DNA from 3 places in the Paenarthrobacter sp. 2TAF44 genome. Region 2 is predicted to be linked to each of the others. Evidence: riboswitches for the same ligand, from Rfam matches in the RefSeq annotation. Region 2 holds a riboswitch; each other region holds the start of a gene.
What was found. A riboswitch is a leader RNA that binds a small molecule or an ion and turns the genes downstream of it on or off. The one in region 2 is predicted to bind cyclic di-AMP.

Region 1: another riboswitch for cyclic di-AMP. It lies ahead of AB4Z15_RS23340 (hypothetical protein); the one in region 2 lies ahead of AB4Z15_RS18820 (C40 family peptidase).
Region 3: another riboswitch for cyclic di-AMP. It lies ahead of AB4Z15_RS11455 (hypothetical protein); the one in region 2 lies ahead of AB4Z15_RS18820 (C40 family peptidase).

Annotation. Positions count from the first base shown of each region.
Region 1 is NZ_JBFRFP010000037.1:28,153-34,712, reverse strand. Features, by position in the region: gene AB4Z15_RS23345 (AEC family transporter) at 1-287, shown strand, start outside; gene AB4Z15_RS23340 (hypothetical protein) at 532-1,911, opposite strand; cyclic di-AMP (ydaO/yuaA leader) riboswitch at 1,914-2,064, opposite strand; gene AB4Z15_RS23335 (hypothetical protein) at 2,194-2,427, opposite strand; gene AB4Z15_RS23330 (ATP-dependent DNA ligase) at 2,475-3,542, shown strand; gene AB4Z15_RS23325 (DUF6480 family protein) at 3,646-3,921, opposite strand; gene AB4Z15_RS23320 (alpha/beta fold hydrolase) at 4,052-4,870, opposite strand; gene AB4Z15_RS23315 (hypothetical protein) at 5,978-6,229, opposite strand; gene AB4Z15_RS23310 (helix-turn-helix domain-containing protein) at 6,309-6,560, opposite strand, start outside.
Region 2 is NZ_JBFRFP010000021.1:53,052-59,611, forward strand. Features, by position in the region: cyclic di-AMP (ydaO/yuaA leader) riboswitch at 1-174, shown strand, start outside; gene AB4Z15_RS18815 (M23 family metallopeptidase) at 181-1,011, shown strand; cyclic di-AMP (ydaO/yuaA leader) riboswitch at 1,156-1,319, shown strand; gene AB4Z15_RS18820 (C40 family peptidase) at 1,324-2,055, shown strand; gene AB4Z15_RS18825 (NlpC/P60 family protein) at 2,155-2,907, shown strand; gene AB4Z15_RS18830 (HNH endonuclease) at 3,138-3,638, shown strand; gene AB4Z15_RS18835 (NTP transferase domain-containing protein) at 3,681-4,574, shown strand; gene AB4Z15_RS18840 (molybdopterin molybdotransferase MoeA) at 4,571-5,917, shown strand; gene AB4Z15_RS18845 (FdhF/YdeP family oxidoreductase) at 5,975-6,560, shown strand, end outside.
Region 3 is NZ_JBFRFP010000010.1:53,463-60,022, forward strand. Features, by position in the region: gene AB4Z15_RS11445 (response regulator transcription factor) at 35-775, shown strand; gene AB4Z15_RS11450 (sensor histidine kinase) at 779-2,272, shown strand; cyclic di-AMP (ydaO/yuaA leader) riboswitch at 2,407-2,564, shown strand; gene AB4Z15_RS11455 (hypothetical protein) at 2,570-3,400, shown strand; gene AB4Z15_RS11460 (MerR family transcriptional regulator) at 3,586-4,344, shown strand; gene AB4Z15_RS11465 (pyridoxal phosphate-dependent decarboxylase family protein) at 4,374-5,765, opposite strand; gene AB4Z15_RS11470 (HAD-IA family hydrolase) at 5,817-6,521, opposite strand.

The DNA of each region.
Region 1 (6,560 bases), on a different contig from region 2:
AGGCACCTCTCCAAAAGGGGGATGGCCGCGTGGAGACCGTGGTGGCAACCACCCTGAAGGTGGCGGGCATGCCCGTGGTGGTCTGGGCGCTGGGACGCTTTGTGTTCGGCCTGGAGGGGCAGCACCTCCTGGCCAGCGTCATCATGGCAGCCCTTCCAACCGCCCAGAACGTTTTCCTTTTCGCTTCTCCCTACGGACGCGGAATGACAATGGCCAGGGACGTCATCCTCTGCACAACGGTGCTCTGCATCGGGGCACTGGTCATGGTCGCGTGGCTGCTGGGTTAGAAACGCCATGCCAGGAACAAGAGCCACACGAAACAAAAAGCGAGACGGAACAGATGAGGCAGGCACCCGCGCGGGTGCCTGCCTCATCTTGTTACCGTGATTGCTGTAGCTGTGATTCCTTAGGCCCGACGAAGCCGTTGGCAGCTCCAACGGCCCATCCGATTGCGGAAGGTGGCAGTGCGGCTGCTGCTGCAGTACCGGCCGTGCCATCCGACGTGCTTGCTGGTCCTGGGAAGTTGCGTGCTCACTTCAAGATCCCTGTGGCGCCCTCAAGTATGCCGTCCAGGTCCAAGGCTGAACCATTGGCCGGCGTGGTGGCATTTGGATTTCCGGTTGGCTTTGGCTTCGGTGCCTGAGTCTGGGTAGGAGTAGGTGTCGGAGTAACCGTGGGACTGGGCGTCGTCGTGGCAGGTGGGGTGGTAACCGTGTCCGACGGAACCGGGCTCGGGGCCGGCTGGGTCGGGACAGGAGTTGTCACGCCCGGCACAGGAACAACAGCCGACGGGGCCGACGAAGGGACCCAAACAGGATCCGCGAGTGAAACTTCCGGAGTCGGAAGTGACGACGACGACCCCTGAGCAGGTGCCTCTTCTGACGACTGCGTTGCAACAGTTGCCGGCTGTCCGGCCTCGCTGGTCGCCGACGAAGCTGATGCAGTAGAGCTGGACGAGCGGGGTGCGGGGGTGGCCGAGGTTGACTGCCTGCTGTCGCCACCCGTCTTTGCGTCACTGGCTTCCTGAGCCGGTGTTTCCTGCCCGAAGAAGGGAAGCTCGAAGGCCTGGCTCATGGTGCCAACGGTCAATACCAGGCCCAATGCCCCAGCGACGACTGCCATGCGCTGGCCCATTGTCTTGACCGAGGCGGCCTTGGTGAGGACTGCATGTGGTTCGTGGCTGAAGGACGACGCTCCAAACGTGGGGACAACGCCCGTCGGGGACTCGGCAACCGTTGTCGCGGAAGGGGCTGTCCCGCTTCCGGATGCTTGGGCACGAAGGGCTTTCCGGCTTGCGAGACCAGCTGTCGCGGTGGCGGCTGCCGCGAGCTGGGCAGGGCTCTTTGACTCCGCCGGCGAAGCAGGGAACGCCGGAGCCGCAGGCGTGGGAAGAGGGGTGGCAACGGTCGGAATTTCAGCTGTGACCGGATCCCCAGGGCCGGGCGTGGGCGCCTGCACTATCGGGATGGCAGCGGTGGCGGGCTCGGGTTCGTGCGCGGCGGGGGTGGGTGCAGCAGCAGCCACCATCGGGATGGCAGCGGTGGCGGGCTCGGGATCTGCAGCCGGTTCGGGAGCGACCGGCGTGGGCGCCAGAACTGTTGGAATCGCAGCCGTAGCCGGCTCCAGAGCAGCGGAGTCTACTGGGGCAGTTTCTGCCGGAGCTGTTTGAGGAGCGATTACAGCTTGGGCTGCCCGTTCACGCTCTGCCGCGCGAGCGGCTGCGCGCGTGGTGGGCGCCGCAGAGGTGGGAACAGAAGCAGTGGCGGGTTCCGGCGTCGTGCTTGTAGAACCTGTTTCTGCTGCCGGCGTGCTGGTGGAGGATCCGCTGGGTTGGGCCCGACGGCGTCCGGTTGGTTGGGTACGCTCGCGCGCTATTTGGGCGCGGCGCGGCTGATCCATGGTTGGGGACATGGTGGTTGCCTCTCAACGCCTGCGAGGTTAGCTGTCGGGTTCGGACGAGGCCGTCCGGCCGCACATGGCGGCTTCACCCCAAGGGCCCATGAAAAATCAGGCCCGGGAACTCTGGGTCCCCCGTCTCTGCCGCTAGTCTGGCGGATCCCGGTTTGCGGCAGAGCTCGGCGTCAACCCGGAAGCGGCCCAGCGGAGATACGGGTCGCTCTTAGACCGTACATGAGCGCCATAGTAAAGTCACATTAATGTAACGGGCGGGACGCCTTCCAGCGCGAAGGTCCGTTAGGACTTAGGCTCCGGGGCCGGAGCCGGGGCTGGCAGCTCGTGCTGGATCCTTTGGACTTGGTGTGCGTAATGGGTCTCGGGTCGGAAAATTTCGTCCGCCACGCCCAGGATCCCACCCGCGGCGCCGCGCCGGACTTTCCCCTTGCTGTTCTGGCGCGAGACCCAGAACCAAAGGGCCGCAACGAAGGCAGGTGCTGCCAGTACTGCCACTAGAACGGCCAAGATATCCATCGCCCAAGACTAGCTTCCGCCGCGGCTGGCAGGTAGAACATAGTCGTATGGACCTCCCAGTGATGCCGCCCATTTCGCCCATGCTTGCCAAGTCCGTTCCTTCGATCCCTGATGTAGGCCACTTTGAGCCGAAGTGGGACGGGTTCAGGACCATCGTTTTCAAAGATGGCGACGAGATCATCTTGGGCAGCCGCAACGAACGTCCCATGACACGGTACTTTCCCGAGTTGGTGGAAGCCCTTCAGAAGAACCTTCCGGACAAATGCGTGATCGACGGCGAGATCGTCCTCATAGCTGACAACAGGCTCGATTTCGAGGGCCTTCAGCAGCGCATCCATCCTGCCGATAGCCGTGTGCGGATGCTTGCCGAAAAGACACCGTCCTCCTTCATCGGATTCGACATCCTTGCCCTGGGCGGGGAGAACCTCATGGACAAGCCGTTTTCGGAGCGTCGAGCCGCCTTGGAGAAGGCAATGGCCAAGGCTGAGGCGCCCGTGTACGTAACGCCTGCCGTGACAGAACTTGATCAAGCGCAGGAGTGGTTCGTGCAGCTGGAAGGTGCTGGGCTTGACGGCATACTTTCCAAACCGCTCGGGGGGACGTACCAGCCGAATAAGCGCGTCATGTTCAAGACCAAGCATGAACGGACCGCGGACTGTGTGGTGGCTGGATTCCGGTGGCACAAAACGGGAAAGGTTGTGGGGTCGATGCTGCTCGGGCTATATAACGACGCCGGCCAGCTGCAGCACGTGGGGGTGGTGGCTTCATTTCCCATGGCCAAGCGCGAAAGCCTGGTGGCCGAACTTGAGCCGTATCAGACGGAATTCAGCGAACATCCTTGGGGCCAGTGGGCCGATCAAGGAGACGCGGCAGCTACAGGTTCTCGAATGCCGGGCGCACAGAGCCGGTGGAGCGCCGGTAAGGACTTCTCCTTTGTTCCCCTCCGGCCGGAACTCGTCATTGAGGTTGCCTACGACTACATGGAGGGCGAGCGGTTCCGGCACACCACCCAGTTTCGTCGGTGGCGGCCGGACAGGACCCCGGAGAGCTGCACATACTCACAACTGGAGGAGCCGGCTGATTATGACCTCGGGGAGATCCTGAGACTGCCGTAGCCTCGGGCTCCTCGGGTTTGGTTCTACGTTGTCGAGCCGCTGTTACGTCGTTGAACCGCTGTCACGTTGTTGCCCAACAACGTAACAGCGGCTTGGCGACGACCTACTCTTCGTGCCCCTGGTCGCTGCTCATGCTGTCCTCGGCAGGCGGTGTTTCGCCCGGGGGTACGCCGCCCCCGGGTTCGAGTCCCGTGACGTTGCCATCCAAGGGGTCGGGGTTGGCGGAAGCTGCGGGATCGTCCTCTTCGTCCTGGCGCATGTCTGGGTCGGTGTGTACATCATCCGGATCGCCGGCAGTGTCGCCCGCGGTGTCGTCCGGCTCGGCTGCGCCCGAGACGCCGAAGGTCCGGGGATCGTCCTCTGGGTCATAGCTGGTCATGGTCGCCCTTCCTAAGCAAACTTACTATTGTGATTGCCCGGCCAGCCTAGTCTCCAGATCGCAAACCCAACAAGGGGCACCCATGCCGGGATTCGACGTCGTGCACTAGTGCCTAACTCCGGCGGGACGCCTAACTCTGCCGGGATGTCGCCGCGACAAAGCTCCTGATAGCGTCCGCCACGGCCTTGGGGCGCATGTGCTGTGCAACATGGCCCACGCCCGGGATCTCCACGAGCCGCCCTTGAGGAATTGCCCGCGAGAGGCGAAGAGCCCAGTCCGGCCCGGCGACGTGATCGCGGCTCCCTCGGAGCACCAGCACGGGAGTTCGGACTTTGGCCAGCTGCTTCTCCGTCGGGTACTTCATCATCACGGGCAGCTCCGTGAGGTACCAGCGCGGCCCACATTGCAGGTAGTCCGTGACCACAATCCAGTTGGACGACGGGCTTTCCCGGAGAAGGCCGTCCAGGAACAGGGCAAGCGACTGCCGGGCGACGTTCTTGTGCCGGGAGTCCACCACAGGGCCCATGAGCACCAGTTGCTGGGCGCATTCGGGCTCGTGGAGGGCCGCTTCGATAGCGAACTGCACGCCCATGGAATGCCCCACCAGAATGTACGAATCGATGCCGCACGCCTTAAGTGCCTCAGCAATGAATGCGCCATAGTCCTCAACGGACAGTTGCCGGCCGGGTTTCCGAGTCCCGGCAAAACCCGGAAGATCCAGCGAATAGGTGGGGACGCTGGCGGCGAGGACGGCATGAAGCCTGGCCAGGTAGCGGTGCGAAACGCCGATACCGTGGATGAGAATGTAAGCGGGCTCCCTCGGGTCCCCGGATTCGGCGGGCTCCGGGTTGGCATGGCTGCCCGGCCGCGGCGGTGCCGTTCCATCCGTCCATAGAATCCGGCCGCTCAGCCCGCAGGCCTCGACGTCGGCAGATAGTAGCGTCGTCAGCTCCCGAACCTCCGGTTCTCAATTGTGCTTTGGATAGCCCTGCGGCTCCATAGCTCTTCTTGCCTGTTTGTTGAGAATAGCGCCCGAGGCTTCCTGTAAGGGAGGAGCTGGCAGATGGGAAATTCGCGGCGCGGTTGCAGATCATACACAGCGCCGCGGTAGCCCTCCTGTGGATAAACCCGGATCTGAGGAAGGCCAGGCAAATCACGTGCTTAGACTGGCAATTCAAAGAAATAACCCCGGCCGCATCATGGCTCTGGTCCAGAGAGGCGGGTCCGGGGACTTCGCACTCAGCCTAGCAAGGAGCATGAGGACTTGGCCAATCTTGAAACATGGTCCAACGGTGCTCACAACCGAGCTCTCGATGAGGCAATTACGCCTGTCCGGATGGCAACTTACGCGGCTGCTGCCTCCCACGATGCGTCGCTGGCCAGGCGGCTCTATGTCTGGGACCGCGACGTGGCGATCGCACTTCTTGCTGATATTGCAATCGTCGAGGTAGCTCTGAGGAATGCGATGGCCAAGCAGCTGGACACTGTCTTTGGTCGATTCTGGTATGCGAACGACATAGGCCTTGATGGCCCTGGCCGGAGTAAGTTGGCCGAAGCGTGGTCCAAGCTGGGCCAAGACCGACGAACATCTGGTCATCTTATCGCTGGGCTGATGTTCGGCTTCTGGAAAGGTCTGCTTGAGCCAGGCGGCTACGTAGGCAGAGAACCGCAAAGATTTCACATGTCTCATGAAAATCTATGGAACTCGTGCCTGAATAAGGCATTCCGCGGCGGCAGGACCGTGGCGGCCGCAGATGGCGAACGATTCACGAGGTCTTGGACCCTAGGCGTTGTGGCAATGGTTCATGCTGTACGGAACTGTGCTGCCCACCATGAGCCGTTCGTAGCGGGTTTTCCCCTACCTGGGCAGCGTCAGAGGCTCACTGCAGAGCAGGGGCATGAGGCTTGTCTGAAGTTGGCTCGGATTCTGGACCGGGATCTTGCAGAGTGGCTGGCGGCAACCACTCAACTCCCTCAAGTGTTGTCAGCCCGCCCCTGCTAGAGAAGGAAGCGGTGCCGGATGCTGAAGTGGGTTCCAAATCCGACCCCCCGGAACCTAGTCCCGGGTGACGTCGTCGGACTCAGTGGGGTCGCCAGCCGCACGCGAAGCGTCAGGGGCGGCGGCAGCATCAGCCGCTTCCCGGCGTCGGGCGATCTTGGATTCTGTCCACATGGCGACCGCCACGAAGACAACGCAGGCAAACATGAAGGTGGCTACGAAGTTCAATCCCATGGCCGATCCCAAGGGTGCGGCAAGGGCCATTGCGGCCACCCCGGCCACTATATGCCACCCTTTGAAATTGCCCACCAAACAAGCGTAACCCCGGCCTAATCAGGTGCTGGCCCGTTGGCTGGGATCGTTGCTTGATCCTTATCACTCCGACGCTTTAGTCGTTCGGAGCGTCATTTCCCGCGGAGGTCTCGGCCTGCTTGCGCTTCTGGGTTTCCAACCATTCCATGATCGCAGCCTGGCGGATTCGCCGATGCGTGCCGCGGTATTCCACGGGGATCTCTCCGCGGTCGGTCATATTGCGCAGGTAGGTGTGTGAGATACCCGCGAGCTCAGCGGCCTGCGATGTCGTGAGCATTTCCTCCACGCTGCTGACGGTTACGGTTTCGCCGCGGCTCAGCCTCGCAAG
Region 2 (6,560 bases):
ACCACAAGCGGCTGCCTAAAGAAGCAGCCTTGGGGTGAAGTCCGCAGCAGAAGTGCCTACTAACGCAAGTCCTTCCGGGGATACCTGTGTGCCGTTTGCGCTTCGTGCGGACCGGGTCTTTGAACTCTCTGACCCGAATCCGACAGCTAACTTCGCAGGCTTTCCAGAGAGGAACAGAGTTTGACATCGCAGAACGTCAGGGGCCGTCGCCGCGCGTCCGGCCCCGCTGCTGAGCTGCGGCCAGCCCGCGCCGCAATGGAGATCCGGCCACGCGACACCCCGCGTCAGGTGCGCCGCCGCAAGAGCCCATTGCGCCAGGTAGCCGACTTCGCCGCAGCCAGTGGTGTCGGGCAGAAGGCCGGAGTCGCGCTTGCCGCTACCGGACTTGCCCTGACTGTAGGCCTGCCTGCCACAAGCCCGGTCATGGCCACATCCGAATCCGGCCAGGCCGAGGCGGCCCTCTCCGTGCCGGGTGGCAGCCAACCCGAAGTTTCTGCGGCAGCCTCTGCCAAAATCGATTTCAGTCGCGCAGCAGTCGCTACCGCCGCTGATCCTGACGGCAAGCTCAAGCAGTTGCTGAGCGCCCAGTCAGCGGGGAGCATTCAGCGCGCATCCTCACTTGGCACGCTGGGAAGCCCTCTGGACAAGCTGGTCACGGCATCGCCGTTTGGCTACCGCGTCAGCCCCCTTACGGGCGGCACCGGTGACTTCCACCGCGGCCAGGACTTCGTAGCCCAGTGCGGTACTGCCGTTCACGCCGCAGCCGCAGGCAAGGTCACGTTCGCAGGCTGGCATGAGTACGGCGGAGGCAACCGCGTCGTGATTGACCACGGCAACGGCCTCGAGACCACGTACAACCACCTGTCGTCCTTCAACGTCAAGGTGGGCCAGACTGTCAGCCGTGGCGATACTGTCGCGCTGAGCGGCACTACAGGCGCATCTACGGGTTGCCACCTCCACTTCGAGGTCCAGGTAAACGGTGAAGTCGTAGATCCCATGGGCTGGCTCTGAGCCAGTTGATGGTTGTCTATCGCATTCATGACACGCCCGTGACCTGAATGTGACATTCACGAATATCTGTTGTACCGTCTAAAGCGCATCGGCTTTTTAGGGGGCCGATGCACTTGAGTGGATTGCCTAGCTCTGCCACCACTCGAGGTCCGTTCGCAAAAATCGTCTGGCAGGGGCGGGGGAACCAATTTTGGCCTTCGAATCAGAAGGCCTTGGGGTTAAGTCGCAAAAGCTTCCTTGAAGCCGCGCGGCCGGATGACTCCCATCCGAATCCGACAGCTCACCTCGCAGGCATTGGGAGAGGCTACCTTCGTGTCATCACGCACTACCCCTGCGCGCCATCGCGCCGAATTGGTTCGTACGAACCCGTTGAACACCCTTTCCAAGGCTGTCTCAACCAATGCAGGCACCGTAGGCCGCCAAGCCGCCGTTCTGGCCGCAGCCTCGGGACTTGTTCTCAGCGTTGGACTCCCGGCCCAGGCCGCTGACACCGACGTTTCCAAGTCGGAATCCTCCAGCACCCAGCAGTTGGTCGCCACCGCGGTTGTTACCGCTGAGCCCACGGCAACCGTTTCCTTCGAAAGCCCCGTTGTGGCTACCAAGGAAGCCCCCAAGGTTCAGCGCGCCTCCCAGCGCACGCAGGCAGCCGAAGGCCAGACGGGCGACGCCCTCGCTGCCCTGTCCTCCACGGCCAAGGATGCCGCATCCAGCGCGGCAGCTTCCGGACTCGCAGCAATTGCCTACACCGGCATTGGCCACCCCTATGTCTGGGGCGGCACTTCCCCCAACGGCTGGGACTGCTCTGGATTTGCCCAGTGGGTCTACGCCCAGGCCGGCATCAGCATCCCCCGGGTCAATGCCTGGACGGCCATGAAGCCCACCAGCACGCCGGCCCCCGGCGACCTCGTCATGCAGAACGGCGGAGCCCACGTGGGCATCTACGTCGGCAACGGCATGATGATCAGCGCGCTGAACCCCAGCCAGGGGACGCTCCTGACCCCGGTCGCAGCCACCGGCACATCCTCGTTCTTCACCCTCCGCTAGGAAAATCCCATTCGGGGTAAGCCAGCATGCCCCCCAAGTGCTGGCCGCCCATAACCCGCGTGCGTCCCCACCGTGCGCGGATACGAAAAGAGAGTAATCATGACCAGTGCAAACAAGGTTGCACGGCATAGAGCTGAGGCCCCCAAGACCAGCTCACTTGCCGTCATTGCCAAGGCTGTCAGCGACAACGCCGGTGGCGTTGGCCGTCAGGCAGCAGTGATCGCAGCTGCATCAGGCCTTGTCCTGACCAGCGGCGTGGCTGCAAATGCTGCGGATACCAATGTCCAGCGCGAATCCACGTCTGCGTCCACCCTTGATGTGCAGTCGGTTGCCCAGGCCACCATTGCTGCCGATTCCAGCGTTGCCATCTCCTACGAGCGCCCCGTGGTCAAGACTGTCGAAGCCCCGGCTCCCGTCGTCGAGAAGGCACCTGCCAAGGAAGCTCCGGCTGCCGGCGGCACCGCTACTTTGGCGGTCAACACGGATAACTCCGCGGCCAAGGCGCCTGCTGCATCCAGCGGCCTCGGTGCAGCCATCGCTGCAGCGGCCTACGCACAGCTCGGTGTCACACAGGACTGCACCATGCTGGTGACCAACTCGCTGGCCGCCGTCGGTATTCACTTCCACGATTGGCCGGCCGGCTACCTCTCCCTCGGCCGCACGGTCAGTGCAGCTGAAGCGCAGCCCGGCGACCTCGCTTACTACGCCAATGGTGGCTACGGCGGAATGGCACACATCGCTGTTTATGTCGGCAACGGCATGGCAGTCCACGGTGGATGGAACGGATCCACCACGGCACTGTTCAGCGTGAACGTTGGCTCCGGCCCCGTTTTCATCCGCGTCAACGGCTGATCAAATACTCCACGGAACACCCCGCAGGCTCAGGCCGGCGGGGTGTTCTGCTTTAACCTAAAAAGTGTCCCGCACATGAACTTTCGCCAACACCGCAGGTGAAACGGCAGAAAAATTCGTTGATATGGCATATGAGTGCTTACCCTTGTGTTGTCGATCCACAGCCCGTACAAGCAGAGGGCAGCCGGCCCTCGTGCCCCTGACGGGTGCGGCCGTGAAGAGGTACGTGCATGCGCACACTCGTTCTGAATGCTGGATATGAACCGCTGGCGGTAGTAACCTTCCGCCGGGCGCTGGTCCTTGTGCTGACTGGAAAAGCTAGCGTGGTGGCCGAAGGCGACGAGCCTGTCGTCGGGCCACAGGAGATTCTCGGAAGACCATCCGTGATTCTTCTCAATCGCTACATCCGGCCCCGGTACAACAGGATCACTGCCGTGAGCCGCCGCGGGGTACTCCGCCGCGACGGCCATCGCTGCGCCTATTGCGGGAAAACAGCGCACACCATAGACCACGTCCACCCCAAATCCAGGGGCGGCGCGGATTCCTGGGAAAACCTGGTTGCGGCGTGTTTGAAATGCAACAACGCCAAGAGTGACCACACGCTCGCCGAGATGGGTTGGAAACTTCGTTTCAAACCTGGCGTGCCCACAGGAACCATGTGGCAGATCAAAGAACTCGAGAAACCTGCGCCGGACTGGGATCCGTTCCTGTTGCCGGAATCCGCCGCCTGATCGATTTCTGTTGCCCTCCCGCCGTCCGGGTACTCTGGGCGGATGGAGTTCAACGCTGTGATTCTGGCGGGTGGCAGGGCCACCCGCCTCGGTGGCGTGCCCAAGCCCGGATTAATGTTCGACGGCGCCAGCCTCCTTTCGCATGCCCTGCAGGCGGCGCGGGGAGCCTCCGCTGTGGTGGTGGTTGGTCCAGACACCTCTCGTATCGGCGGCGTCCTGCCTGATGGAGTTCTTAGCGCCCGGGAGGAGCCGGCCTTTGCCGGCCCTGCCGCCGCCATTGCTGCCGGTCTGGCGGCCTTTCACCACAATGGGGAGCCAGCGCCGTGGACGCTCGTCCTGGCATGCGACATGCCGCACGCCGCCAGGGGCATTGAGCCCCTATGGGAAGGACTGCGTGCGCATCCTGAAGTAGAAGGCGCAATGGCCGTCTCAGCCGACGGCCGGCAACAGCCCCTCCTGGGCATCTACAGCACCCGGGCTTTGGAAAGGGAAGTTGCGGCAGCTTCGGGGTTAACGAACTCTTCAGTGTTCCGGCTGCTTGCTAGGCTGAACCTGCTGGCCGTTACCGTCCCCGATGGGTCTACCGATGATGTGGACACGTGGGAGGACGCCGCGGCCCTGGGCATACACAACGAGCAGGAGGCGGACATGAAGAGCCAGGAAGAGACGCTCGAGGACTGGTGCCGCACACTGTTGCAGGCCTTTGAGCTTGAGGGCGTTGAAGTGGACATCAATGAAGTCCTTGCTGTGGCAGGAGTTGCAGCCCACTCCGTGGTGCGGCCTGCTGCGCCACTGACAACGTTCATCGCAGGTTACGCTGCCGGCATGGCCAGGGGGATCGGGCAAGCCGCGGACGATACCGCCATGAGCGCTGCCCTGGATCTGGCCCGCCAGGTTGCCAAGCAATACCTGGAGCCCGGGACTGAGGCGGAATGACCGAGGCCCCCGGACAGGGCCACCACCACGCGGCACACACATGGCATGAGGCCCGGCAGCGTGCCTTTGACGTCGCCGCTCCCATCCCGCCAAGCCCAGTGCCGTTGAAGGCTGCCTTGGGAAGGACATTGGCCTCGGATGCAGCGGCCATTCAGGACATGCCGCACTATGCGTCCTCCGCCATGGACGGCTGGGCTGTCAACGGAACGGGTCCATGGATTCTTGTTGAGCCTGGACACAGACTTGCTCCCCACCAGGCCAGTCCCATCGTCACCGGAGGACTCATTCCGCCCGCCGCCAAGGCCGTTCTGCGCACCGAAAGCGGCGTTATTACCACGGACGACGACGGCCTTCCGATCCTTGCGCTCGGCGGCTTGGCGAAGCCGGGGGAGCCACGCAATGGCCAGCACATCCGCAAAGCTGCCGAGGAAGCCGCAGAAGGGGACGTGCTGCTCAAAGCCGGTACCATCCTGAATCCTGCGCACATTGCCTTGGCTGCCCTGGCGGGCCTCGATGAGCTGGAAGTCCTGGGGAAACCCTTGGTGCGATTCCTCCTGACGGGCTCGGAAGTGGTGACGCAGGGGGTTCCCCTACCGGGGAAGGTCCGGGATACCTTCGGACCTCAGCTTGGTGCCGTCGTCGAACTCCTTGGTGGCATCGCAGGAGAGCAACTCAAGGTAGGCGACAACTACGACGACTGGCTTGCAGCTTTGCAGGACACCGAGCCTGAACCCGCGGAACCATATGCAGCACCGGAGCCGCCGGCCGACGTCGTTATTACTACAGGCGGTACCGGACGCTCAGGGACGGACCATTTCAGGAGGGCCGTGGCTGAACTGGGCGGCCGGCTGCTGATCGATGGCATTGCCATGCGCCCCGGCCACCCGGCCGTGTTGGCGGAGCTTCCGGACGGACGCTTCGTGCTGGGCCTGCCCGGGAATCCGCTGGCGGCCATGATGGCATTGTTCACCGTTGGGGGGCCGCTGCTCGCAGCGCTTGGCCACGGGAAGCTGGAGGACGTTGGCGAGGTGCCCAGCGGTGCAATGATCGACGCCGATCCTGGACGGACGCGCCTGATGCCTTTCAAACTGGTCTACGGATTGGCATCGCCCGCGCAGCATGCCGGCCCGGGGATGATGCGCGGGCTGGCGGGAGCAGATGGCGTCTTGGTGGTGCCGCCGCATGGTGTCCAGATGGGCGAACTGGTCCCGGCCTTTCCCTTGCCGTGGGGTAAACCTTTGCCCGCACCCAAGGCCGCTGAAGGAAAACCACGCAAGTCGCCGGCCCGCCAACAAAAGAAGGCCCCGTCCGGTCCTGTTGACTGGAGCGCGTTGGAAGCCTAGGGGTCGCCGGGTGGACGCAGGTGGCAACTGGGTGCCCGGGCTTGCAATGATGGACCCATGAACAGGCATGCTCCCGAACAGGACATCAATGAAGATGACCTGCAAATCCACCCGCCCAAGAAGGCTGCGGCAGGCCTCAAGGCTGTCACTGTCGCCCTTGAAAGGGGCTACTCCCAGGCAGGAGTAGCCCGCACGGTCCGCTCCATGCTCAGGGTCAACCAGCATGACGGCTTTGATTGTCCGGGCTGCGCCTGGCCGGAATCCATCACGGGACGTCGCAGTCCCGCGGAATTCTGTGAGAACGGCGCCAAGGCAATCGCTGAGGAAAGCACCACACGGACAGTGGGGGCAGATTTCTGGGCAGCACATTCCATCGCCGATCTTGAAGACAAGACCGAATACTGGTTGGGGAGCCAAGGGCGAATCGCCGAGCCTGTAGTCCTCAAACCGGGAGATACCCACTATTCCCCGATCAGCTGGACTGAAGCCTTTGCCTTGATCGGGGAGCATATCAATGCCACCACACCTGATCGCTGCGTTTTCTACACCTCCGGCCGGACGGCCAACGAGACCGCGTTCATGTACCAGTTGTTCGCCCGCAGCCTGGGCACCAACAACCTGCCGGACTGCTCCAACATGTGCC
Region 3 (6,560 bases), on a different contig from region 2:
GCTTCGCCAAACCAGAAGAATGGAGAGTTGTCCCATGGCATCCCCGCACTCCATGACGAACAACCTTCCCCAGCTTTCCCACCCGGACGGCTCTCCTATCCGCGCCTTGGTGGTGGACGACGAACCCAGCCTCTCCGAGCTCATGAGCATGGGCCTTCGCATGGCAGGCTGGTCCGTCGCGGTAGCAGCCGACGGACCAGAAGCCGTGAAGCTTGCCAAGGACTTCCGCCCTGACGTGCTGGTGCTGGACGTGATGCTTCCAGGATTCGACGGCGTCGAGGTCCTCAACCGGATCCGTACCTTCGCGCCGGAAGTGCCCGCGCTCTTTCTCACGGCCAAGGACGCTGTCCAGGACCGCATCGTAGGTCTTGCCGCCGGCGGGGACGACTACGTCACCAAGCCCTTCAGCATGGAGGAAGTCCTCCTTCGCCTGCACAGGCTCGTCCAACGTTCGGGCGTTGCCGCCATGGACACGGCGGAACTGGTGGTGGGTGATCTCACGCTGAACGTGGATACACGGGAAGTCTCGCGCGCCGGCGAAGACATCCAGCTCACGGCAACGCAGTTCGAGCTGCTTCGTTACCTTATGGAGAACCCCAAGCGCGTGGTCAGCAAGGCGCAGATCCTGGACCGCGTCTGGGACTATGACTTCGGCGGGCAGGCCAACATCGTGGAGCTCTACATTTCCTACCTGCGCAAGAAAATCGAAGCCAACCACCCGCCAATGATCCACACCATCCGTGGCGCCGGCTACGTCATCAAGCCTGCGGACTGAATCTTGTCCACCCTTTCAGGAGTAACCCGCAAGACCCAGCGGAACTGGCTCAATCCCACCACCTGGCATCTGCGCACGCGATTGGTCCTGGTGGCCATGGCCTTGCTGGTAGCGATTTGCGGGGCAGTCGGAGTGGTGAGTTACGCCTCCATGGACATGTACTTCAACAAGCAACTCGATAAGCAGCTGGAGCAGGCGTCAAGCCGCGCGAATGACTTCGGCAGGCCGCCGTCGAACTTTCCCTCAAGCGGGCGGCCAGATCCTCTGGAGGCCCGCGGCCAAGGTGCCGGTACCCTCAACGCGAGGATTGACGGTTCCACCGTCATTAACTCCGGCCTGCTAAATTCGAATGGCCGCCGCGTCGCACTTTCGGCAGAAGACAAGCAGGTCCTGCTCTCACTCCCCCGTGACAACCGGCCTGTGGACCGTTCATTGTCCAACGGCGACTACCGGCTGGTGGCAGTAAATACCACCTACGGCGACGTGATTGTGACGGGCCTGCCGTTGGCTGATAAGCAAAATGCCGAGGCCTCGCTGGTATGGACCATGGTGTTTGTTTCCCTTGGCGGACTGGTGCTGATCGGCCTTGCCGGTACCGTCATCATTCGCCGGACCATGCGGCCGCTGGAGCAACTATCGGAGGTTGCAACCAAAGTATCGCGCCTTCCCCTCGACGCCGGTGAAGTGGCACTCGCTGTGCGCGTACCGCCGTCGGCCTCCCATCCTGGAACAGAAGTAGGCAGCGTTGGCCACGCTTTGAACCAAATGCTCAACAACGTTTCCAGGGCCCTGGAAGCCCGTCAGGAGAGCGAAACCAAGGTCCGGCAGTTCGTTGCGGATGCCTCCCACGAACTGCGGACGCCGCTGACCGCCATTCGTGGATATACCGAATTACTCCGCATGACGGAGAACTTCACGGACGACGGCCGGAAGTCCCTGGCACGCGTCCAGAGCCAGTCCGAACGCATGACCACCCTGGTGGAGGACCTGTTGCTGTTGGCGCGGTTGGACGAAGGCCAGCCATTGAAGGTCACGGATGTGGACCTTACCCAGTTGGTGATCGAGACCGTCAGCGACGAAAAGGTGATGGCACCGGATCACATCTGGAAGCTCCAACTCCCCGACGAGCCCATCACGGTACGCGGGGACGCAACCCAGCTGCATCAGGTGCTGGCCAATCTCCTGTCCAACGCCCGCAAACACACCGATCCAGGTACCACAGTGATCACTGGCGTCGTGCTCTCCGCGGACGGTACCGCGGTGGTCACGGTCACTGACAACGGGGCTGGCATTCCGCCTGAATTCCAGGGCCATGTTTTCTCGCGTTTTGCCCGCGCTGACGCCGCGAGATCAGGCTCTGAAGGAACCTCCGGATTGGGCTTGTCAATCGTCGAATCAATCGTCCAAGCGCACGGCGGAAGCGTGGCAGTAACGTCCAAGCCGGGGTGCACCGAGTTCATTCTGAGACTCCCGTCAGTTTCGAACGAACACGTATAACGAATCAGGCAACATGACGCGCCGTGACCGTGATCTCTGTTACCCAAATGTGACTTAAGCCGAAACCTCCTGTACCTTCGAAAGGGTGGGTCGCCCATAGTTGGCCCACACCCGGGATGCGCCGAGCTCTGCCACTTCCCGGAGTTCCGTTCTCATTCGAGGCAGAGACGGGGGACCCAGAGTCTCCGGGCACAGTACTTTCCTTGCCCTTGGGGTGAAGCCGCAGCTACGCGCGCGGCCGGATGACCTCATCCGAACCCGACAGCTAACTCCGCAGGCGCTGAGAGGTAATCACACATGTCTGAATTCAACGATCAGACGCGCCCTTCCGCGCGTCACCGTGACGAACACAACGCTCCCCTGACCAAATCGCAGTCTGTTCTGAAGACCGCTGCCCGCCGCGGCAAGACCGGTCAGCGCATGTCCGTTGTTGCAGGAGTCGTTGCCGCAGCATTGGGCGTCGCATCGCTTGGCCAGGCCGCAAACGCCGCATTCAACCTCCCGGAAACGAGCCAGGCATCCGAGACGCAAGCCACGGCCCAGGTCAGCAACAAATCAGCGGAAATCTCTGCGTCCCTGGATGCTGCTGCCAAGAAGGGCGCCGGCGATAGGGCCGCTGCAGATCAGGCAGCAGCAGCTGCACAGGCCGCTGCCGAGAAGGCTGCCGCTGAGAAGGCTGCGGCCGAAAAAGCCGCCGCCGACCAGGCAGCAGCCGCACAAGCCGCCGCCGAAAAGGCTGCCGCTGATGCAGCCGCCAAGCAGGCTGCCGATGCCGCCGCTGCTGCAGCCGCAGCCGCAGCAGCTGTTCCCAAGGCCGTGGACGATCCCGCTGCTGCCAAAGCTTACGCCGCCAGCATCCTCGCCAGCTACGGCTGGGGTCCGGGTGAAATGACTGCCCTGAACACACTGTGGGAGAAGGAATCCAACTGGCGGACCACCGCGACCAACGCGTCCAGTGGCGCCTACGGAATCGTGCAGTCTCTGCCAGCTTCCAAGATGGCAACTGCCGGCGCCGACTGGGAGACCAACTACCAAACCCAGATCAAGTGGGGCCTGAACTACATCAAGGAACGCTACGGCTCCCCCTCGGCCGCCCTCGCCTTCCACTTGGCCAACAACTGGTACTAAGCCAACTCAATAAGCAGGTTTGAGCCCACCCCAGCGGGCTCAAACGTGCAGGGCCTGATTACCGCCCCGTTTTCCGCCGTTCGCAGCAGTGATTACTGCAGCTGACAGCGGGAACGGGGCGGTTTTCGCGTTTCAGGTGGCGACGGCTTGCACCTCACGTAACGTCAGGACTTAGCGTTGTGCCCATGACGGGAACAACAGGAACCGGACCGTGGAGCATCGGTGAACTGGCCACAGCATGTGGCGTCAGCGTGCGGACGCTCCACCACTACGACGAGATCGGGCTGCTGTCCGCAAGCCAAAGGACATCATCTGGTCATCGCCGGTATTCGGAGAGCGACCTGCGCCGCCTATACCGGATCAGATCGCTTCAGATGCTGGGGCTTCCGCTCGCTGCCATCGGCAAGGCGCTGCAAACGCCCGAGGATGATCTGGAGTCTCTTCGAGGCCTCCTCAAAGAGCAGCTGGTCCATGTGCAGGAGCATGCCCAGCAACTCCAGGCGCTCCAAAACCGTTTGGGCGAGCTGTTGTCACGCATGGACGGACACGCCATGCCCACCCCTGAACAATTCATGTCAACGTTGGAGATGATTACCGTGCTCGAAAACAACTTCACAGCCGAACAACGCCAGCAACTCGCGGACAAGCGGGAAGAACTCGGCGCAGAAAAAGTCGAAGCCGCCAAGCAGCAGTGGGCCGTCCTTGTGGAAGAAGGACTGGCGCACGTGGAAGCCAACAGGCCCGTCACGGATCCTTCCGTCCAGGAATGGGTGCACTCATGGGACGGCATCGGTTCCATGTTCCACTCGAGTGAGGACACCAAAGGTGCAGCGCGTGCAGCCTGGCAGGAAAACAGCAAGGCCATCAGCGCCGGCCTGCCTTGGAGCGCTGAGCAGTTGGCCGGGCTGATGGCATATTTGGAAAAGGCGCGCTCGGCCCGGTAACTGGACTGTGCCTATACTTCCGGTTCGGCCTATGCTTCCGGTTCGGCCTCTGCCGCACCTCGAACGGCTGCGATGGAGGCAGCGACGTCACCTGCGTCGGTGGCCCAGTTGCTGACCGAAATCCGGAAGATGTCGCGTCCTCGCCATGAGGAACCTGACATCCACACAAGCCCTTCGGCCATGAGCCGCTGGGTGACGCGGTGTGTGCGGTCATCACTGCCGAAGGCTACCGATACCTGTGTGAACACGACGTCGTTCAGAATCTCCACACCCGGGATCTCCGCGAGTCCCTCCGCCAACGCGCGGGCGTTTGCTGCAAGCCTGTCCACCATGGCAATGACTCCGGACCGGCCCAACTGTCGCAGCGCTGCCCACACCGGGATGCCGCGGGCCCTACGGGACAGTTCCGGAACTTTGTCGAACGGATCGCCCAGTCCGGTCTCCGTTGCAATGAGGTAACTCGTGTGAACGCTGAAGGCGCGTCTAAGGGCTTCCGGCCGGGAGACGATGGCCAAGCCGCAGTCGTACGGGACGTTCAATGTTTTGTGGGCATCGGTGGCCCACGAATCGGCTGCCTCTACTCCGGCCAGCCGCCCGCGCAGATTTGGGCTGACTGCCGCCCACAGCCCAAAGGCGCCATCCACATGCACCCAGGCCTCCCGGTCATGGGCTACCGCGATGGCTTCGGACATCGGATCGAACGCACCGGAATGCAGGTTGCCGGCCTGCAGGCACACGAGGGAAGGCCCGGGTTGCTGGTCCATGGCGTCGGCAAGGGCTTCCGGCAGGATCCTGCCTTGATCGTCCGTGTCCACGGGCACGCACGCTCCCAGCCCCAGATACCGCAGGGCGAGATCCACGGCGGCGTGCCGTTCCCGGCCGGCAAACGTTGTGATGAGCGGCGCGCCGGTCAGGCCCAGGTCCGCCAGGTCCCATCCTGCCTCGTCCATCAGGTATTGGCGCCCGGCGGCCAGGCCCGCGAAGTTGGCAGTGGTAGCGCCAGTTGTGAACCCGATGTCGGACCCTCGGGGAAGATCCAATAGTTCCAGGAGCCAGGCCGCCGCGGATTCTTCGATCGCAGCGGCAGCGGGAGTCGCAAACCTGAGCCCGGCGTTTTGGTCCCACGCCGAGACGAGCCAATCTGCAGCCATGGCAGCCGGCAACGTCCCGCCCATGACCCAGCCGTAGAAGCGTCCGGACTGGATGGCCATCAACCCGGGCTCCGCCAATGCGGCGAGCTCGTCTACTACGTCAGCCGCGTCCGTTGCTTCGTCGGGAAGGCTCGAAAGAAGGCTCGCGGCAACTTGGTCGGCGTCGGACGTGGGCCGGACTGAACGGCTGGGCACTGACGCAAGCCACTCCGTAGCGTGCGCCATGGCCCGCTCCAGTGCAGCACCGTACGCCTCCGGCAACGCAGACATGCGCACAGCCTACTCCCGGTTCACCGGCTGGAACAGCGAAGGCGAACAGTGCTAGAGCGTGAAGGTGATGAGGTGACCGCCGTCGTCGTCTTTCACTGCTGTGACCATCACGGCTGAGTAGTCCGGGATCCGCCACATGCCCGGCTCAAGCTCGCCTCCGGCGTCGCCCACCACCACGGTTCGCATCCCGGCGGCGCGGGCTGCGGCGATACCTGCCGGAGCGTCCTCAAAAACCACGACGTCGGCCGGTTCCGCGCCCAGCAACGCTGCGGCTTTGAGATACCCCTCCGGGTGCGGCTTGCCCCGCGTAACGCCTTCGGCGGTGACGGTAGTCGATGGCATGGAAAGTCCGGCAGCCTTCATCCGGATGTCGGCAAGGATGCGGTCCGCGGACGTGACAAGCGCGATGGCGTCGTCCGGCAATGATGCAAGCAGGGCTTCTGCGCCAGGAAGGGCAATCACGCCGTCGGTCCTGGTGCGTTCCATCTCGCCCAGCTCGGCCGTCAAAGCTTCAAGATCAGCTCCTGCCGGAGCATAACGGCGCACAGTATCGCCCGCTTGCACCCCGTGTGACGTCCGCAGGATTTCGTTGTAGTCGAGGCCGTATCGTTCGGCGAACTCCAGCCATACTTGCTCGACGATCGCCGTGGAATCAACCAGTGTTCCGTCCATGTCGAACAGGACAGCACGAACCGTCAGGGTAGAGGATCGCTCGGCGTGTGCGGAAGGCGAGGTTGGCTCGGCAGGATGGCTCATGCATCCATCCTGCCGCACCATGCAGGGGTTGCGGCTAAC